3 regions of the Prauserella sp. PE36 genome follow, and region 2 is predicted to be linked to each of the others. Evidence: riboswitches for the same ligand, from Rfam matches in the RefSeq annotation. Region 2 holds a riboswitch; each other region holds the start of a gene.
The links. Region 2 has a riboswitch for cobalamin ahead of DI005_RS07800 (CbtB-domain containing protein). Riboswitches for the same ligand answer to the same signal wherever they lie in the genome.

Region 1 (5,605 bases), on a different contig from region 2:
AGTCGACGTCAAGCCCGTCGCCAACGCGGTGCTCTGCCAGCAACCGCAGGGAGTCGATCGGCAGGATTCCCTTGCTCCACAGCGAACCCTCGTAACTCTGGTACGGCCCACGCTCCTCCGCGAGCCGCGAGGAGGCCGCGATCGCGTAGTAGCTGAGGTGCTCCATGCTGCGGTCGGCGAACTCCACCGCCGCATCGGAGGCCAGCGCGATGCCCTGCTCGAACAGCGCCTCCTGGTGGCCCATCAGCCCGAGCCCCACCGGGCGGTGTCGCAGGTTCGCCCTGCGGGCCTCGGGAATCGTGTAGAAGTTGATGTCGATCACGTTGTCGAGCATCCGCACCGCGGTGGTGACGGTGCGCTCCAGACGCTCGGCGTCGAGCCCGTCGCGCGTGACGTGCCGGGCGAGGTTCACCGAGCCGAGGTTGCAGACGGCCACCTCGTCGCCGCTGGTGTTGAGCGTGATCTCGGTGCACAGGTTCGACGAGTGCACCACTCCGGCGTGCTGCTGCGGCGAGCGCAGGTTGCACGGATCCTTGAACGTGATCCACGGGTGGCCGGTCTCGAACAGCATCGTCAGCATGCGCCGCCACAGCTCCACCGCGCGCACCCGGCGGAACACCCGGATCTCGCCGCGGTCGGCGGCGGCCTCGTACTCGCGGTAGCGCTCGGCGAACGCGTTGCCGTAGGTGTCGTGCAGGTCGGGAACCTCGTCCGGGGAGAACAGGGTCCACGTCGTGTCGGCCTCGACGCGGCGAAGGAACTCGTCGGGCACCCAGTTGGCGGTGTTCATGTCGTGGGTGCGCCTGCGCTCGTCGCCGGTGTTCTTGCGCAGGTCGAGGAACTCTTCGATGTCGACGTGCCAGGTCTCGAGGTACGCGCACGCGGCGCCCTTGCGCTTGCCGCCCTGGTTCACGGCCACCGCGGTGTCGTTGGCGATCTTCAGAAACGGCACCACACCCTGCGACTGCCCGTTGGTGCCCTTGATGTGCGCGCCGAGCCCGCGCACCGGCGTCCAGTCGTTGCCGAGCCCGCCCGAGTACTTCGCCAGCAGCGCGTTGTTCTGGTAGCCCTGGAAGATCGCGTTCAGGTCGTCGTCCACCGTGGTGAGGAAGCACGACGACAGCTGAGGGCGCGTGGTGCCAGCGTTGAACAGCGTCGGGGTGGACGCCATGAAGTGGAACGTCGAGAGCAGCTCGTAGAACTCCACCGCCCGCGCCTCGCGGTCGTCCTCGCGCAGTGCGAGCCCCATCGCCACGCGCATGAAGAACGCCTGCGGCAGCTCGAACCGCGTGCCGCGCTCGTGCAGGAAGTACCGGTCGTACAACGTCTGCAGGCCCAGGAAGCCGAAGCCGAGGTCTCGCTCGGGACGGATCGCCGCCGCGATGCGGTCGAGGTCGAACGTCCGCAGCTCGGGAGTGAGCAGTTCCAGCTCCACCCCGCGCCGGACGTAGGCGCGGAAGTAGTCGCCGTAGCCGTCCGCCAGCTGCCGATGATCGGCCTGCCTCGGCTCCCCCGCCAGGTGCGTCAGGGCCTCCCCGCGCAGCTTGTCCAGCAGCAGCCGTGCGCTCACATAGGAGTAGTTCGGCTCGTGCTCCACCAGCGTGCGGGCGGCCATGATCAGGGCGAGTGCCAGCTCCTCGGCGCTGATGCCGTCGTAGAGGTTGCGGCGCGTCTCGGCGAGCACCGGCTGCGCCGCGGTGCCCTCCAGCCCGGCGACCGACTCCTCAACGACCTCGGTCACGCGCTGCCAGTCCAGCGGCGAGGCCGTGCCGTCCGCGGCCCGCACCGTCAACCCGCCTTCGTCCCGCCTCGGAACGCGCTGCTCGCGCGCCTTGGCACGTTCCTCCCGGTACAGCACGTACGCGCGGGCGACCCTGTGGTGGCCGCCGCGCATGAGGGCCAGTTCGACGATGTCCTGGATGTGCTCGATGTGCAGCGCCGTCTCAGCACCGGTGTGCCGCAACAGCGACGCCTCCACCTGCCCGGTGAGCTCGGCGACCACGTGGTGGATCCGCGAGGACGCCGCGGCGTCGTCGCCCTCCACCGCCAGGAACGCCTTCGTCAGCGCCACCGAGATCTTGCCCGCGTCGAACGGCGACACGCTCCCGTCCCTGCGGATCACCCGCACTCCGGGCGGCGCTTCGCCGGGTGCGTTCCTCTCGGGCGTTGCCGCCACATTATGGGTCACAGCTCTCTCCTCGCGAGCTCGACAGCCGATGCCGGGGGCGCGCGAGGCGCGACGAGAGCACAGTGATACGGCGACGGTGCCGACCCGTGCGAGCCCTCCCTCGGGGCCCCCGGACACGCGCACCGGCGGTGCGCGTACCGGTGGCAGGTCTTCGGACTCGCGGGCGGGCACGATCTCGCGACCGCGCCGGGCCTACTGGCCGTCGCTTCCCAGGCCCGTCGGCCCAGTGCGCTACCGCGCCGTCCGTCGACGGCACGGTGACGGCGTTCGTTCCCGCTCACCGCTGCGGGGCAGTCCCGGACTCGCACCGGGTTCCCTCTTGCCTCACCCCGCGCGAACGAGGTGAACCACCAGCGGGAGCAACACTACATCTTGTGGTTTGTGAGATCAGGGACCCTAGAAAATGTGGCGTGTTGGAAGTTGATCAGTGGAACCGCACGCGGGTGGGCCGCACCCGGATCACCGACGAGAACTCGGCGAACAGCTCCTGCTCAGTCAGCTGCGCCGCCCGGATCACGTCCTGGTACCTGTCCACGTAGGTGGCCGCCTCGTCCGCGCTGAGCGGCTCGCCGTCGAGCGTGGCGACGCCCTCGAGTGTCAGGACGCTGCCGTCCTCGCTGTCCCGGTCGAGGTCGAGGTGCATGGCGACCTTCGGATTGCCCGCCAGGTTGCCGATCTTCGGGGTGCCGGGCTGGCTCAGCACCAGGAACTCGGCGCCGTCCCACAGGAAGCCGACCGGTGACGCCTGGGGCTGCCCGTCCGAGCGCACGGTCGTGATCCAGATTTCGCGCTCCTCGCGCAGCCGCCGCTCCGCGCGCTCACTCGTCGGCTCGTCAAGGCCAGGAAGCATCGGTTCCTCCTTTTCGTCCGGTACGCACGACCCTAGAAGTTCCACCAATGTCGAGGTCAAGCGTGCGACGAGCGCGGCGAGTCCGATCGCGGTGAAGGCCACCTCCACTGCGTTGAACAGGCACGGCGGCGCGCAGCGCCTCCCCTTGGGCGTTGGAGGGAGACGCGCGGGCGCGGGCGAGGTGGCCTTCACCGCGGTGCTGGGCTGGTACCGCTCACCGCTTGGCCGCGACCGCGACGCCGTACTCCCAGTCGGCGGCCACCGTGCCGTCGGAGGCGACGTTGGCACGGTTGCCGAGGTCGACGAGGTCCGCGCGGAACGTGGCCCGGCCCTGCTCGTCGAGGCGTTGCGCCGCCGCGTACGTCGGGCCGTAGTGGGTGAGGAAGAAATCCGCGAAGAAGTCGGCGCTGGGGAACCGCTGCCGCGCGCTGGCAGTGGTGAAGGTCAGGTCGGTGACCCGCCCGCCCAGCAGCTCCGTCACCGTCTCCTCGGTGCCCCAGCGGGTGGGCGGCAGGGCACCGGGTGGCGGTGGCACGTGACGCGTCACCGTCTTGAGCAGCTCGCCGACGAAGCCGGTGGGTGTCCAGTTGGCGAGCCCGATCCGCCCGCCCGGCCTGCACACCCGCACGAGCTCGTCGGCCGCCTTCTGGTGGTCGGCGGTGAACATCACGCCGATCGCGGAGAGCACGTAGTCGAACGAGTCCTCCGCGAACGGGAGGTCCTCGGCGTCCGCCTCCCGGAAGTCGATCTCGAGATCCTCCGCCTGCGCGCGGCGCTGCGCGGCAGTGACCAGCGCCGGTACGTAGTCGATGCCGGTGACGTCGCAGAAGCGGCGGGCCGCGGTGATCGCGACGTGGCCGGTTCCGGTGGCGACGTCCAGCACCTTCGCACCGGGCCTCGGGTCGACGACCGCGCACAGCGTCTCGGCCAGTGGCACGGTCAGCCAGGCGATCTTGCCGTAGTCGCCGCTGCTCCAGATCTTCTGCTGTTTCGTCTTGATGTCCGCGAACGGGGTCGTGGTGGTCATTTCCGGTCATCCCTTCATCAAGCCGGCCACCGGTGTGGCCGGACGTTCGTCGACTGGCATCGGGTAGGGCGCGAGGACCGGCAGGTATGGCTCGGGGTCTCCGGTCCACGCGAGGCCCCTGATCCGCGCGGCGGAGCGTCTGCCGCTGATTGCACGGAACAACTCGTGCCGCGGCGCGGTCACGCCCGCGGCCGGTTCGCCGTCGCCGAGCACCCAGTGCTCGACGCCGTCGGAGAGCCGCAACGCCGGCAGTCCGAGGCGCGTGATCCGGGCGCGCAGCCAGCCGCGGTACACGGCGAAGCCGAGCCTCGACACCGCCGCGCCCTCGTCCACGGGCTCGCCGAGCGCCTCGCACAGGTCGTCGAGGTGCACCGCGAGGTCGGCGACCGGCGCGGTGAGCAACCACGCGGGTCCACTGGCGACGGGCCCGCTCCCCCGTCGCAGACCGGTGAGGAACCGGCGGGTCGCCTCGTCGAAGTCACCGAGCAGAGAGGCGACGTCCTGACCGGCTCGCCGCTGGACGTGGCTCTCGGTCCAGCGTTCCCGCTCCTCCGCGATCGCGGGGTCCTGCCACGCGTCGGCGGCGGCGGGGAAGTACGCGCCCCGCTCGCTGTCCTCCACCACACCCGTCAGGTGGGCCAGCAGGTCGCGCACCGTCCACTCAGGACAGGCCGGGACCTGCTTCGCGAGCACCCGCGGTTCGGCGCTCTCGACGAGTGTGCGCACGCGGTGTTGGCCGTCCTCGTAGGCCCAGGCGGCCTTCCAGCGGGCGAGCCGCTCGGGCGTGTAGACCTCGGACGGGCGCCGCCGCTTGGTGAACGTGTCCAGGAAGTCCCGGCCGGCCGCGGGATCGGCGGCGAGGCCCGAGTAGTGCGCCGCGGCCCGTGGCGAGCCGAAGCGGGCGAGGTCGAAGGAGAAGTCGTAGTGCTCCCCCGCGCGCTCGTCGCGCCACCGCTCGTACCCGGCGAGGTCACCTCCGCCGGTCAGCTGTCCGGCGATGTGGAACGCCTGCTGCACCGCGTCGCCGATGCCCTGCGCGGTGGTCGGGTGCTTGAAGTGACCGGCGTCGCCGAGCAGCGCCCACCCGGGGCCGGCAGCCTGCCGGTAGTGTCCGCGCATCATCGTCTCGGGCACCACCACGAGCGGTGACACGCGCCGGGCCCGGTCCAGCAGACGCGGGTTGAGCACGGCGGGGAACTGCCGCAGCCCGTCCCGGTAGGCGCTCTCCCGCCGCTCGGCCGTGCCGCGGGTCAGGCCGGGAGGACCGGCCAGGGACAGCAGGTGGATGCCGTCCTCGCACGGCACCGACATCAGCGCCGCCCGCTCGTGGATGTCGAGGTGGCACCATTCGGAGGCGGGCAGGCCTCGCCAGTAGGCCAGCAGGAAGGCCATCTCGCCGCGCCGCTCGCGCGATGCGGGCAGCCCCAGCCGCCTCGCGACGGTCGACACACGCCCGTCGGCGCCGAAGACCCAGCGCGACGGGATCCGCTCACCCGAGTCGAGGACGACGCCCTCGACGGGATCGGCGCCCAGCAGTCCG
Region 2 (5,605 bases):
GCGAGCGCCGCGCACTGAAGCACGAGCACCAGCACGAGGGTCGCGATGCCGGCAGGCCCGGAATCGCCCCTTCGCATGATCTCCAGCGCCCGCTCACGCCCGTCCGACTCGGGGGAGAGGCGGGCCTTCGCGGCTAGGCCGAGGCCGTCGGCGGTGTCGGCGAGCCCGTCCAGGTGCAGGCCCCTGGTGCCGAGCGCGACGGCCCCCACCGCGAGCGCCGCCGTGCCGAGTGGCGGCAGCCCAGCGAGGTCACCGAGCAGCACCACGCCGAGTGCGAGCGCGGCGAGCGGCAAGGCGGCGACGGGCGACAGCAGCATCGCGGTGCCCGCCACCCGGCGGTCGATCCTGCGTGGTGCGGGCACCGGCAACGCCGTCAGCGTGCCCAGCGCCATCCGGAGCGCGTCAGGCAAGGTCGGCGAGCCGCCCCATCTCGGCGAGCACAGCCCGTGCCCCGCGCAGCACCGGCACGGCCTGCACGGCGCCGCTGCCCTCACCGAGGCGGAGTCCGAGGTCCAGGATCGGCTCCAGCCCGAGCGCTTTGAGGGCGAACGCCTGCGAGGGCTCGGTCGACCGGTGACCCGCGAGCCACCACTGTGCGGCCTCCGGAGCGATCTCTCTGGCGACGAGGGCGGCGGCACCGGAGAACACGCCGTCCAGCAGCACGGGAACCCCGCGGACCGCCGCCTGCACGAGGAACCCGGCGGTCGCGGCGGCACACGCGCTGCCGAGCGCGGTGAGCAGCCCGAACGGGTCCCGCACGCGCTCGCCCGCGCGGGCGAGCGCCGCCTCGATCACGGCGACCTTGCGGGCCCGGCCGTCGTCGTCGACGCCGGTTCCCGCGCCCACGACCTCGGGGACGGGCACGCCCAGGGTCGCGGCGACGAGCGCGGAGGCGATCGTGGTGTTGCCGATGCCCATGTCGCCGGGGATGAGCAGGTCGGCACCCGCGTCGATCTCCTCGTCGGCGACGGCGCGGCCCGCGGCGAACCCACGCTCGGCCTCGCCGGAGGCGAGCGCGTCAGCGGTGTCGATGGGCTCCGAGCCGCGGCGGACCTTGAACGCGCGGACCTCGGCGGGCACGTCGTCGAGGCCGCCGTCCACGGCGATGTCGAGCACGCGGACGTGTGCGCCCACCTGCCGGGCCAGCACGCTCACGCCGCTGGTTCCGGACAGGAACACCCGCACCATCGCGGCGGTGATCTCGCGTGGATAGGCGGACACGGCGGCCGACGCCGACACTCCGTGGTCGCCCGCGAAGACGACCACGCGCACGTCGTCGAGCGGTCGGGGTGGGACGGCGCCGTGCGCGGCGCACAGCCAGGCAGCGAGGTCCTCGACCCTGCCCAGCGCGCCGAGCGGCTTCACGAGGCCGTCGATGCGCTCGCGGGCGAGCCGCCGCGCGCTCTCGTCGAGCGCGGGGATGCGAGGGATCTCGGGGGAACCGGCTGTCGTCACCGTGATGTCTCCTATCTCAGGTCCAGAGCCCGGCCGGCCACCACGAGGCGCACGGTGTCCGAATGCGCCGCGACAGCGGTGTTGAGGGCGCCGAGCACGTCGCGGAAGATCCGGCCGGACACGGTCGGCGGGACGACCCCGCTGCCGACCTCGTTGCTCACTGCCACGACCGGAACCGTGGTGGCCTGCCAGACGTCGACGAAGGTCTGCAGGCGTTCGTCGAGGCGCGCTTCCCAGCCGTCCTCCTGCTGCCAGGCGCCGACCTCGTCCAGCACGCGGCTCACCCACGTGCCGAGGCAGTCGATGAGCACCGGCGATCTCGCCTCCCGGAGGGCGCCGGCGAGGTCGGCGGTCTCCACGGTCCGCCACGACACCGGTCTGCGGGCGCGGTGCGCCGCGACCCGCGCGGCCCACTCGGGGTCGTCATCGCTCGGGGGGAGGCCTGCGGCGACGTAAACGACGTAGGGGTGGCGAGCCATGAGCTGCTCGGCGTGCCGGGACTTGCCCGAGCGGACCCCGCCCAGGATCAACGTCCTGCCGTTGCCCTGGGCGCGGCGCCCGTAGCGGCGCAGCAGCGCGGCTCCGGCCTCGAGCCGCCCGGCCACGGCCTCGGTGAGCCGCCGCCTCGGATCGTTCATCATGGTCGGCATTCTTGCCGACGGGCTAGGGTTCGCGCTGTGCTCCGTTCCCAATGTGTCACCGCTGCCGGGATCGTCGCAGGTTATGCGGCCGACGCCATCTTCGGCGATCCGCGGCGAGGTCATCCCGTGGCGGTGTTCGGCCGGGCCGCCGATGCGCTCGAACAGCGCATGTGGGCAGATTCCCGGCAAAAAGGACTCGTGTACGCGGGGGCGTGCGTCGGTGCCGCGGCCGGCGCCGGGGCGGTGGCGCAAGCACTGACGGCTCGCAGGCCGCTGGCCCGTTTCGCCGTCACGGCCACCGCCACGTGGGCCGTACTGGGCGGGAGAGGGCTGGCCGCGGAGGGCGAGGCGATGGCGGGCCTGCTCGACTCCGGTGACCTGCCGGCGGCCCGTGCGCGCCTGTCGCACCTCTGCGGGCGCGACGCGACGGCGCTCGACGCAGGCGGGCTGGCGCGGGCGGCGACCGAGTCGATAGCGGAGAACACGTCCGACGCCGTGGTCGCGCCGCTGGTGTGGGGCGGCCTCGCCGGGTTGCCCGGCCTGCTCGGCTACCGGGCGCTCAACACGCTCGACGCGATGGTGGGGCACCGCTCGCCACGGCACGTCCGCTTCGGCTGGGCGGCGGCACGGGCCGACGACGTTGCCAACCTCGTGCCGGCGCGGCTGAGCGCGGTGGCCGCGGCGGCGGCCGCGCCGCTCGTCGGCGGGCGTCCCGCCCGGGCGTTGCGGGCGTGGCGCCGCGACGCGGCGCGGCACCCGAGTCCCAACGCGGGGCCGGTCGAGGCCGCGTTCGCGGGGGCGCTCGGCGTGCGGCTCGGTGGCACCAACAGCTACGGCGGCAGGAGTGAGAACCGGGGCACGCTCGGCGACGGACGCGCGCCGGGGACCGCTGACCTGCGGCGGTCCGTGCGGCTGTCGCGGCTGGTCGGCCTCGCCGCACTCGGGGCAGCCGCGGCGCTGTCGGCTTGGCGCTGAGCCTTGGGGGTAGGGCGGGCCGGCGTGGGGCAGCCTGCGCGTTGCAGTGAAGGCCACCTTCACTGCGTTGGACGCAGGCATGGTGGCCTTCACTGCGGGCCTCCGAACCGGGTGCCGTCGCTGTCGGCGCGGGCTTATCGCCGGCCTGCTTCCGCGGGCGCCTCGGCGGGCGCCGGGGCGGCGCCAGGCCGCAGCACCCGCTCCGCCAGTGCGCCGAACACCAGCCCCAGCGCGGTCCACAGCACGAGCTGGGTCGCCAGCGAAGCGGTGCGGAACGTCCACAGCGTCGAGCCGGGGAAGCCGTCCGGCACCTCGTCGATCACCGGCATGAGCGCGGCGGCGACGGCCATCACCACCACGTAGGCGCCCATCGCCAGCAGTCCTCCTCGCCACGCGCCGAGCGGCCCCGCGAGCGCGTGGCCCGCACCCACGGCGATGAGCGCGACCGTCAGTGACAGTGCGACGAACGCGAAATACAGGCTCGTGCGGTCGCCGATCGTCCCGCTCTGGCCGACCGCGGGTGGATTCGCCGGGTACTTCAGGAACGGAACCAGCACCACGACCACGAACGCGCCCGCGGCCAGCAGCGCCGACGTCAGGCGTGGCCGGAGAGCGCCCACGCGGCCGTGGAGCACGGCGAACGCGATCGCGAACAGCCCGCCCACCGCGAGCGCGTACGCGCCGACACCCGTGAGCAGACCGATCGTGCTCTGCGTGCCCCGGCTGACGAGTGCCTCCTCGTGGCCGTGGCCGTGCCCGGTGTCGGCGGGTCCACTGTGCTCATGGCCGTGCGCCGACGTTCCGGCCTCCTCGATGGAGATCGAGGCATCCACCGATGGCTCACCGAAGAAGTAGGCGAAACCTGTCGCGAGCACACCGGCGACCAGGCCCGCGAGCAACCCGCGGACCAGCAGGGTCCTCATCATGGCCGCCTGCCGTCAGTGGCAGGGGAAGGCCAGCAGGTGCCTGCCGTCGTGCACGAACTCGTGGATCAAACCGTTGGTGCCGAACAACTCCACGGCACCGGCCTCCGTGCTCACGAAGAACAGCACGAGCAGCGCGAGCACGCCGGCGAAGATCGCCCACGGAACGATCTCCCGCAACGGGATCCGGATGTGAACGGGGCGCGGGGTGGCGACACTCGCCTGCGACATCGGAAACCTCCTCGGGCTACATGCGGCCCTTCGTGGAACGGTTGCGACGGCGGTGGGTCTGACTCCCGGGGCGAACCCGGTCACAGTGGCGCGACCGTGCCGGAATCTCACCGGCTTCCATCCGCCATCGCGCAGCCCACCGAGGCTAAGTTCGGGGGCGCTCCCGTGTCAACGTGATGTGAAAGGCCGCTCAGCCTCACAGGTTTCGCAGGAATGCCAAGGACGGCATGAAGAAGTACTCGCCGCCCTTCATCGTCACCGCCTGTGCCGCGGGGTCCGCGGGCGTCGCTCCGTTCCGTCCCCAGGCCGGTGCGTAGGTGGTCTCCGGGCGGGGTCCCTGTCCGATCACCAGATCGAGCCCGGGTGGTTTGGTGCCTTCCGGCACGCGCGGGAACTCTGTGTTGTTCGCCCAGATCTGCTGCGTGAACTCGAACTGGTCGCCGAGGTCGGAGTTGAACGCCATGAACAGCAGTCCGACACCGCCCGTGGGCCTCGCCCGGATCGGCTCGCCGCCGTTCGGATCGTCGGCCCTTTCGCCATAGGTCTGGCCCCGCCGAGCCATGAGGTGCCTGCGCTCGTCGGCGGGATCCTCGAACCCGCCAGAGCCACGCGGGTTCGTTTTGCGGATATGCGCGTGGAACGGGCACTTCTGGCCCAGGTCGTCGCTGTCGTAGCTGAAGTCGTTGCCGACCGGGCTGTGCGAACCGGGCCCGCTGTTGGACGTCAGCGGCGTGCCGTCCTCGAAGCGGCCGACGAGCATCGCCCCGGCGCGCTCGCGGTCGTCACCGGTCAGGCCGAGCGCGTCGGCGAGGTCGGACTCGGCCTGCTTGAACCTGCGCACGTTCTGCTCCAGCTTGCGGAACACGAAGTAGCTTCCGAAGTGGACCGACGGGTCCGGCGCCGCCGGGTCGGCGACGAGCACCTGCCCGAGCGGCGCCGAGGGGTCCCACTCGTTGACGCCGTCCGTCGTGTGCTTCTCGGCGTCGATGTCCTCGGTGAGGAACAGCGGCTGGCTGCGGCCGTCGACGTAGCCGAAGTGCTCGATGCCCTCGCCGCGTTCGTTCACTCTGGACAGTCCGGTCTCCTCGCCAAGCACGTAGACCGAGTCGGGCACGAGGCGCAGCACCTCGTTGCGTTCGGCCGTCAGCGCCGCGTCGGTGTCCGCCCCCACGAGCACCACCGCGTCGATCCGGTCCCGGTAGGCGACGTCCCAGCTCGACCGGGGCGGATCGGCGAGCTTCTCGCGGGTCAGCGGGTCGCGCATGCCGAGGCGGAACGACGGGTCCGCCGGCGCGGCGGTGATGCCCAGCGCCTCGTAGCCGGTCCGCGACAGCCCCACACCGACGTAGGGCGTGCCGCCGGTGTGCGCGACCTTGAAGG
Region 3 (5,605 bases), on a different contig from region 2:
GCACCATGTCGTTGCGCTCGGGCTCGCCGTGCACCAGCACGTCCAGTCCGATGTCCTCCTGGAGGCGCACCACCCGCTCGATCTCGGCCCGCATGGCGGCCGTGTACCGGGCTTCGTCGATGCGGCCCGCGCGCAGCCCCGCCCGTGCGGCGCGCACCTCGGACGTCTGCGGGAACGAGCCGATCGTCGTAGTGGCCAGATCGGGCAGGCGCAGGCGTTCGCGTTGCGCGGCGGCACGTCGCCCGAAGCCGGGCCTGCGCCGGTGTTCCGGGCGCAGCGCGCTGATCCGCGCGCGAACCTGGTCGTCCCGCCTGCCCGCGAGACGGGTCACCTCGTCCGCGTGGGCCAGCTCGCCCGCCACGGCATCGGCGCCCTCGCGCAGCGCACGAGCGATGGTCACGACCTCGGCCACCTTCTGCTCGGCGAACGCGAGCCGTTGCCGCACAACGGGATCGAGGCCGCGCTCCGCGTCCAGGTCGTAGGGCACGTGCAGCAACGAGCAGGAGGTGGAGACACCGAGATCGCGTACCGAGCCCAGCAGGGCCGCCGCCGTGCGCACCGCGGCGCGCAGGTCCGTGCGCCACACGTTGCGCCCGTCGACGAGCCCGGCGACCACGGTCTTGTCGCGCAGGCGCCGCTCGGCCGTCAGCTCCGTCAGCGCCCGCTCGTCGCTCACCAGGTCGACGGCGAGGCCCTCGACGCCGGTGCCCGCCAGCACCCCGAGCGCGTCGCCGAGCCTGCCGAAGTAGCCGGCCACCAGGATGCTGGGCCGGGCGCGCAGTGCGGACAGGCGCGTGTAGGCGGATGCGAGCGCCCGCAGTTCCTCCGGCGTGCGGTCGGCGACGAACGCGGGCTCGTCGAGCTGTACCCACGCGACGCCCTCTGCGGCCAGCAGGCCCAGCAGCTCCGCGTAGGCGTCGAGCAAGCCGTCGAGCAGGTCCAGGGTGCGGAAACCGGCGGGGGAGCCGGGCGACGGCTTTGCGAGCAGCAGGAACGTCAGCGGTCCTGGCAGCACCGGTCGGGTGCTGATCCCGAGTCCGGCCGCCTCCCGGTACTCGGCGAGCGGTTTGTCCGTCGCCAGCCGGAACCTGGTGCCCGGCGACAGCTCGGGCACCAGGTAGTGGTAGTTCGTGTCGAACCACTTGGTCAGTTCCAGCGGGCTGAGCCCTGGCCGTCCCCTCGCCATCGCGAAGTAGGAATCCACTGTGGACAAGCCGCGGTAGCGCTCGGGTACCGCGTCGAAGAGTTGCGCGGTGTCCAGCAGGTGGTCGTAGAACGAGAACGTGTTGCCCGGAACGGAATCCAGTCCGCTTGCGCGCAAGCTCTCCCACGTCGAGCGGCGCAGCGCGGCCGCGGTGGCCTCCAGCTCGGCCACGCCGGTGCTGCCGGCCCAGTAGGACTCGAGCGCCTTCTTGAGCTCCCTGCGCGGACCGATCCTCGGGTATCCCAGCACGGTGGCGCCGATGTCCGGATTCAGGGCATGACTGTCGTGCGTTTCTGCCACGGCTCTCTCCTCGCGAGCGGTTGCGGGCACGCGCGCACCGGCGGTGCGCGCGGCGGTGGCAGGTATTCGGACTCGCGGGCACCCGCCGGACACCTCCGGCGCGCCTACTGGCCGTCGCTTCCCAGGCACCGTGTGCCCAGTGCGTCATGACGGCGGTCGTTCCCGCTCACCGCTGCGGGGGCAGTCCTGGACTCGCACCAGGTTCCCTCTTGCCTCGCCGGGCCGTACGGTCCGGCGAACCACCAGCACGCCCACTCTAGCGGTCCGCACAGGCGATGCACAGCGATGGAAACCTATGCAAACGAGCACGCATGGCGTATGCTCAAACATGAAGCGAACGTAAAGACTTTCACGTTTGCTGGCCTGCCGGGCGCCCACAGCCCCCTCCCCAGGGCGCCCTGGCATGTGAGGAGTGCCCCGGTGCTGAACCCCCAGCAGCACCGGGGCACTCACCTTTTCGCGATGGGGTTCCACATCGCTGCGGACGGGCAGTGGGCGGGGGCTCAGCTTGCCGGGCGCTGCCTCGGCATCCGCTGCGAGTTGATGCCCCGCAGCACCTCGATGCGGTCGGTGCCGGGCCAGCTGTTGACCCAGCTCGAGCCGGTCACGTCCTTGGCGTGCTTCTTCAACGGGGCGAGCAGCCGCGAGATCTCCCGGTACGAGCCGACGGACGAGCCCGCGCAGACCAGCGTCGCGAGTGACACCGTCACGGGCAGCCCCTCCGCGTACCACCGGCTGTCCAGCAGCCCGTCGGCCACGGTCGTGATCTTGTCGATGTCGCAGGCGATGAGGAAGTCGTCGCCGCCCACGTGGCTCACCGTGACGCCGCCGAGGTTCGTCGCCAGGTCGGTGAGCTTGCGGCCGAGGGCGCGGATCAGGTCGTCGCCCGCCGCGAACCCCACGGTGTCGTTGACCTTCTTGAAGGAGTCGACGTCGAGCCAGCCCACCACGAGCGGCTGTCCCGCGGCGATGCGCCGGTCCACGGCCCGAGCCACCGAGTCGCTGCCCGGCAGCCGGGTGAGCGGGTTGAGCGCGGCCGCCTCCTCGATCTTCGCGTCGGCGAGCCCGCGCACCACCTCGTGCACCAGCACCACGCCCTGGCAGCGGCCCGCGTCGTCGATCACCACCACGTCGTCGGCGGTGCGGTCCCAGTCGGCGTCGGTGACCAGGTCGAGCAGTTCCAGCGCGGCGGCGCCGTGGCGGATCACGTGCGGTGCGTCGGCGAGGCGCTCGGCGGGGCGGTTGGCGTGCAGGGCGTGACCGAACGGTCCCGTGACCGCGAGCAGGAACCGTGTGCGGTCGATCGACCACTGTGGACGGCCCTGTTCGTCGAGACCGATGATGCCGGTCGGCGCGTCGTTGTCAACGAGGACGTTGCGGACCTCCTCGCACGTCGCCTCGGCGGGCAGGGTCGTGGCTGGCCGCAGGAAGTCCTTCACGGTCGGCGCGCTCGTCGGCGTGAACGAGGGTGGTCCCTCCTGGCCGTCGGGCGTGGCCAGCGTCGCCGCGCCCATCGGCGCCATGCCTCCGCGGGCGGGTGCGAAGAGGTTGCCCTGCACCACCCGGATACCGAGCCTGCGGACGGTGTTGAGCTGGTCCTCGGTCTCGATGCCCGTCGCGACGAGCCGGAGGTCGGTGCGGGCGGCGAAGTGGACGAGCGACTCGACGAGGGCGACCGTCGCCGGGTCGTCGGGAAGGCGGCGCAGGGTCGTACGGTCCAGCTTGACCAGGTCCACCCGCGATTCGGCGAGCAGATTGAGGGGAAGATCACCCGCGCCGAGGCCGTCGAAGGCCAGCCGGAAGCCGAGCTCGCCGAGCCGGGCCATCCCGGAGAGCAGGGCGGCGGGCGCGATGCCGTGGAAGGGCGGGCCGATCTCCAGGACGATCTCGCGGGGTCTGCGGCTGGTCTCGCCGAGCGCGTCGAAGAGCGGCTGCAGCGCGGGTTTGGGGGCGGCCGCAGTGAGCGCCGTCACGTTGAGATGCAGGGGAAGCAGGGTCGCGTGCGGTGCCTCGTCCAGCACGGCGCGGGCTGCGAGGCCCACGTCCACCTCGACGAGCCTTCCCCGGCGCAGGGCGGAGCCGAGCAGGTCGCCGACGCCTCCGGAGGCGGGACGGGCCAGTGCCTCGACCGCCACGACCCCACCAGTGTGCAGGCTGTACAGCGGCTGGAACGCGAAGCGAACTTGGTTCACACCGACTCCCACGCCCGAAAACTTCACCCGCTTTTGGCCCATTTCAGTGAAAAACAGCCCGATCGTTACACAGGAATAACGGCCGATCAAGCTGGCTCGCGCCGCTCCGCGCTTCTTGTTTAGGCCATCCAGCTGAAGTTCTGCTGAACAGCTACTGAGCAGTAGTGACAACTCGTGACGATTCGTGAAATGTGTGCCCCCGTGAACTCGCTCAGCAGGCGCGAGATGTTCCGCGCTGGGGGTGCGCTGGCCGCGGTCGCCGGCGCCGGAATGCTCGGTCCGACGGCGGCGGCGCAGGAGGCCGGCCCGTTCGCCCATGGGGTCGCCTCCGGTGATCCGCTACCCGACGGTGTGCTCCTGTGGACCAGGGTGACGCCGGCCCCGGAGGCCGTGCCAGGGTCGGGGCTCGGACCCGAGGTCATGGTCAGCTGGGAGATCGCGCGCGACGAGGCCTTCACGAGTGTGGCCGCGCGGGGGAGCGTCACTACCGGGCCCGCCCGCGACCACACCGTCAAGGTCGACGTCGCCGGGCTGGAGCCGGCCACGTGGTACTGGTACCGCTTCGCCGTCGCGGGCACGGCCTCGCCGGTCGGGCGCACACGGACCGCGCCCGCCGTCGGCGCCGCCGTCGAACGGCTCCGCTTCGGCGTCGTCTCGTGCTCCAACCTGCAGTCCGGTCACTTCGCCGCATACCGCCACCTCGCCGAGCGCGACGACCTCGACCTCGTGGTGCACCTCGGTGACTACCTCTACGAGTACGGCGCCGAGGACGGCGCGGTCCGCCCGCACGACCCGCCTGTCGAGATGACGACGCTGGAGCACTACCGGCGCAGGCACGCGCAGTACAAGTCGGACCCGGACCTGCGGGCGCTGCACGCCCGCGTGCCCTTCGCCGTCACGTGGGACGACCACGAGTCGGCCAACGACGCGTGGTCGGGCGGCGCCGAGAACCACACCGAGGGCGCCGAGGGCACCTGGACGGACCGTCGCGCCGCGTCGCAACAGGCCTACGCCGAGTGGATGCCGGTGCGTTACGAGCCGGGCGGGCGGCTCTACCGCAGACTCACCTTCGGCACGCTCGCGGAGCTGTCGATGCTCGACCTGCGGACCTACCGGAGCAGGCAGGCGGCGCACCCGTTCGACCCCGCCATCGGCGACCCGGAGCGCACCATCGCGGGCGCGGAGCAGCTCGGCTGGCTCACCTCCGGCCTGGTCACCGCGAGCGCGCAGTGGAAGCTCGTCGGCAACCCCGTGATGATCGCGCCGGTGCGGTTCCCGTCCACGCTGGCCCCACGGGAGCTGGACGCCCTCTCGCGGCTGCTCGGGCCGTTGCTCGGCCCGCCCTACAACGTCGACCAGTGGGACGGCTACACCGCCGACCGCGCCAGGGTGCTCGGCGTCCTGCGCGACCACGGCGTGCGCGACACGGTCTTCCTCACCGGCGACATCCACTCGGCGTGGGCCGCGGAGCTGCCTGCCGATCCGCTGACCTACCCGCTCACGCGCGAGTCGGTCGGCGCCGAGCTGGTCTGCACGTCCGTGACGAGCGACAACCTCGACGAGATCCTCGGGGTGCCGCCGCGCACGGGCTCGCTCGCGGTCGAGGCGGCGATCCGGCTCAACAACCCGCACGTGCGTCACCTCGACTTCGACTCGCACGGCTACTCCGTGCTGGAGGTGACGCCCGCGGCCGTGCGGATGGACTGGTTCGTGCTCGCGGACCGGAAGGATCCGGCGAGCCCCGCCGCGCACTCCGTCTCCTTCGCGGTGTCCGCGGGCACACAGCGAGTCACGAGGGCGAGGGAGGCACTGCGATGACCGCGCTCTCACGCAGGCAGGTGCTCCGCGCCGCCGCGGGCACGGGTGCAACCGTGGTGCTCTCCGCCGCGGCGGGCACCGCACGGGCGGA

Region 1: it holds a riboswitch for cobalamin, as region 2 does, so the genes downstream of both, DI005_RS28815 (ribonucleoside-diphosphate reductase subunit alpha) here and DI005_RS07800 (CbtB-domain containing protein) in region 2, are expected to answer to the same signal.
Region 3: it holds a riboswitch for cobalamin, as region 2 does, so the genes downstream of both, metE (5-methyltetrahydropteroyltriglutamate--homocysteine S-methyltransferase) here and DI005_RS07800 (CbtB-domain containing protein) in region 2, are expected to answer to the same signal.

The regions. Positions count from the first base shown of each region.
Region 1 is NZ_QEQT01000092.1:35,171-40,775, forward strand. It holds gene DI005_RS28815 (ribonucleoside-diphosphate reductase subunit alpha) at 1-2,176, opposite strand, end outside; cobalamin riboswitch at 2,313-2,555, opposite strand; gene DI005_RS28820 (pyridoxamine 5'-phosphate oxidase family protein) at 2,613-3,038, opposite strand; gene DI005_RS28825 (class I SAM-dependent methyltransferase) at 3,253-4,065, opposite strand; gene DI005_RS28830 (FAD-dependent monooxygenase) at 4,072-5,605, opposite strand, start outside.
Region 2 is NZ_QEQT01000042.1:5,645-11,249, reverse strand. It holds gene DI005_RS07825 (adenosylcobinamide-GDP ribazoletransferase) at 1-392, opposite strand, end outside; gene cobT (nicotinate-nucleotide--dimethylbenzimidazole phosphoribosyltransferase) at 403-1,455, opposite strand; gene DI005_RS07815 (bifunctional adenosylcobinamide kinase/adenosylcobinamide-phosphate guanylyltransferase) at 1,467-2,096, opposite strand; gene DI005_RS07810 (cobalamin biosynthesis protein) at 2,133-3,071, shown strand; gene DI005_RS07805 (CbtA family protein) at 3,206-3,997, opposite strand; gene DI005_RS07800 (CbtB-domain containing protein) at 4,010-4,225, opposite strand; cobalamin riboswitch at 4,262-4,381, opposite strand; gene DI005_RS07795 (Dyp-type peroxidase) at 4,422-5,605, opposite strand, start outside.
Region 3 is NZ_QEQT01000097.1:32,463-38,067, forward strand. It holds gene metE (5-methyltetrahydropteroyltriglutamate--homocysteine S-methyltransferase) at 1-1,504, opposite strand, end outside; cobalamin riboswitch at 1,544-1,763, opposite strand; gene DI005_RS30640 (GGDEF domain-containing protein) at 2,008-3,738, opposite strand; gene DI005_RS30645 (alkaline phosphatase) at 3,886-5,514, shown strand; gene DI005_RS30650 (alkaline phosphatase family protein) at 5,511-5,605, shown strand, end outside.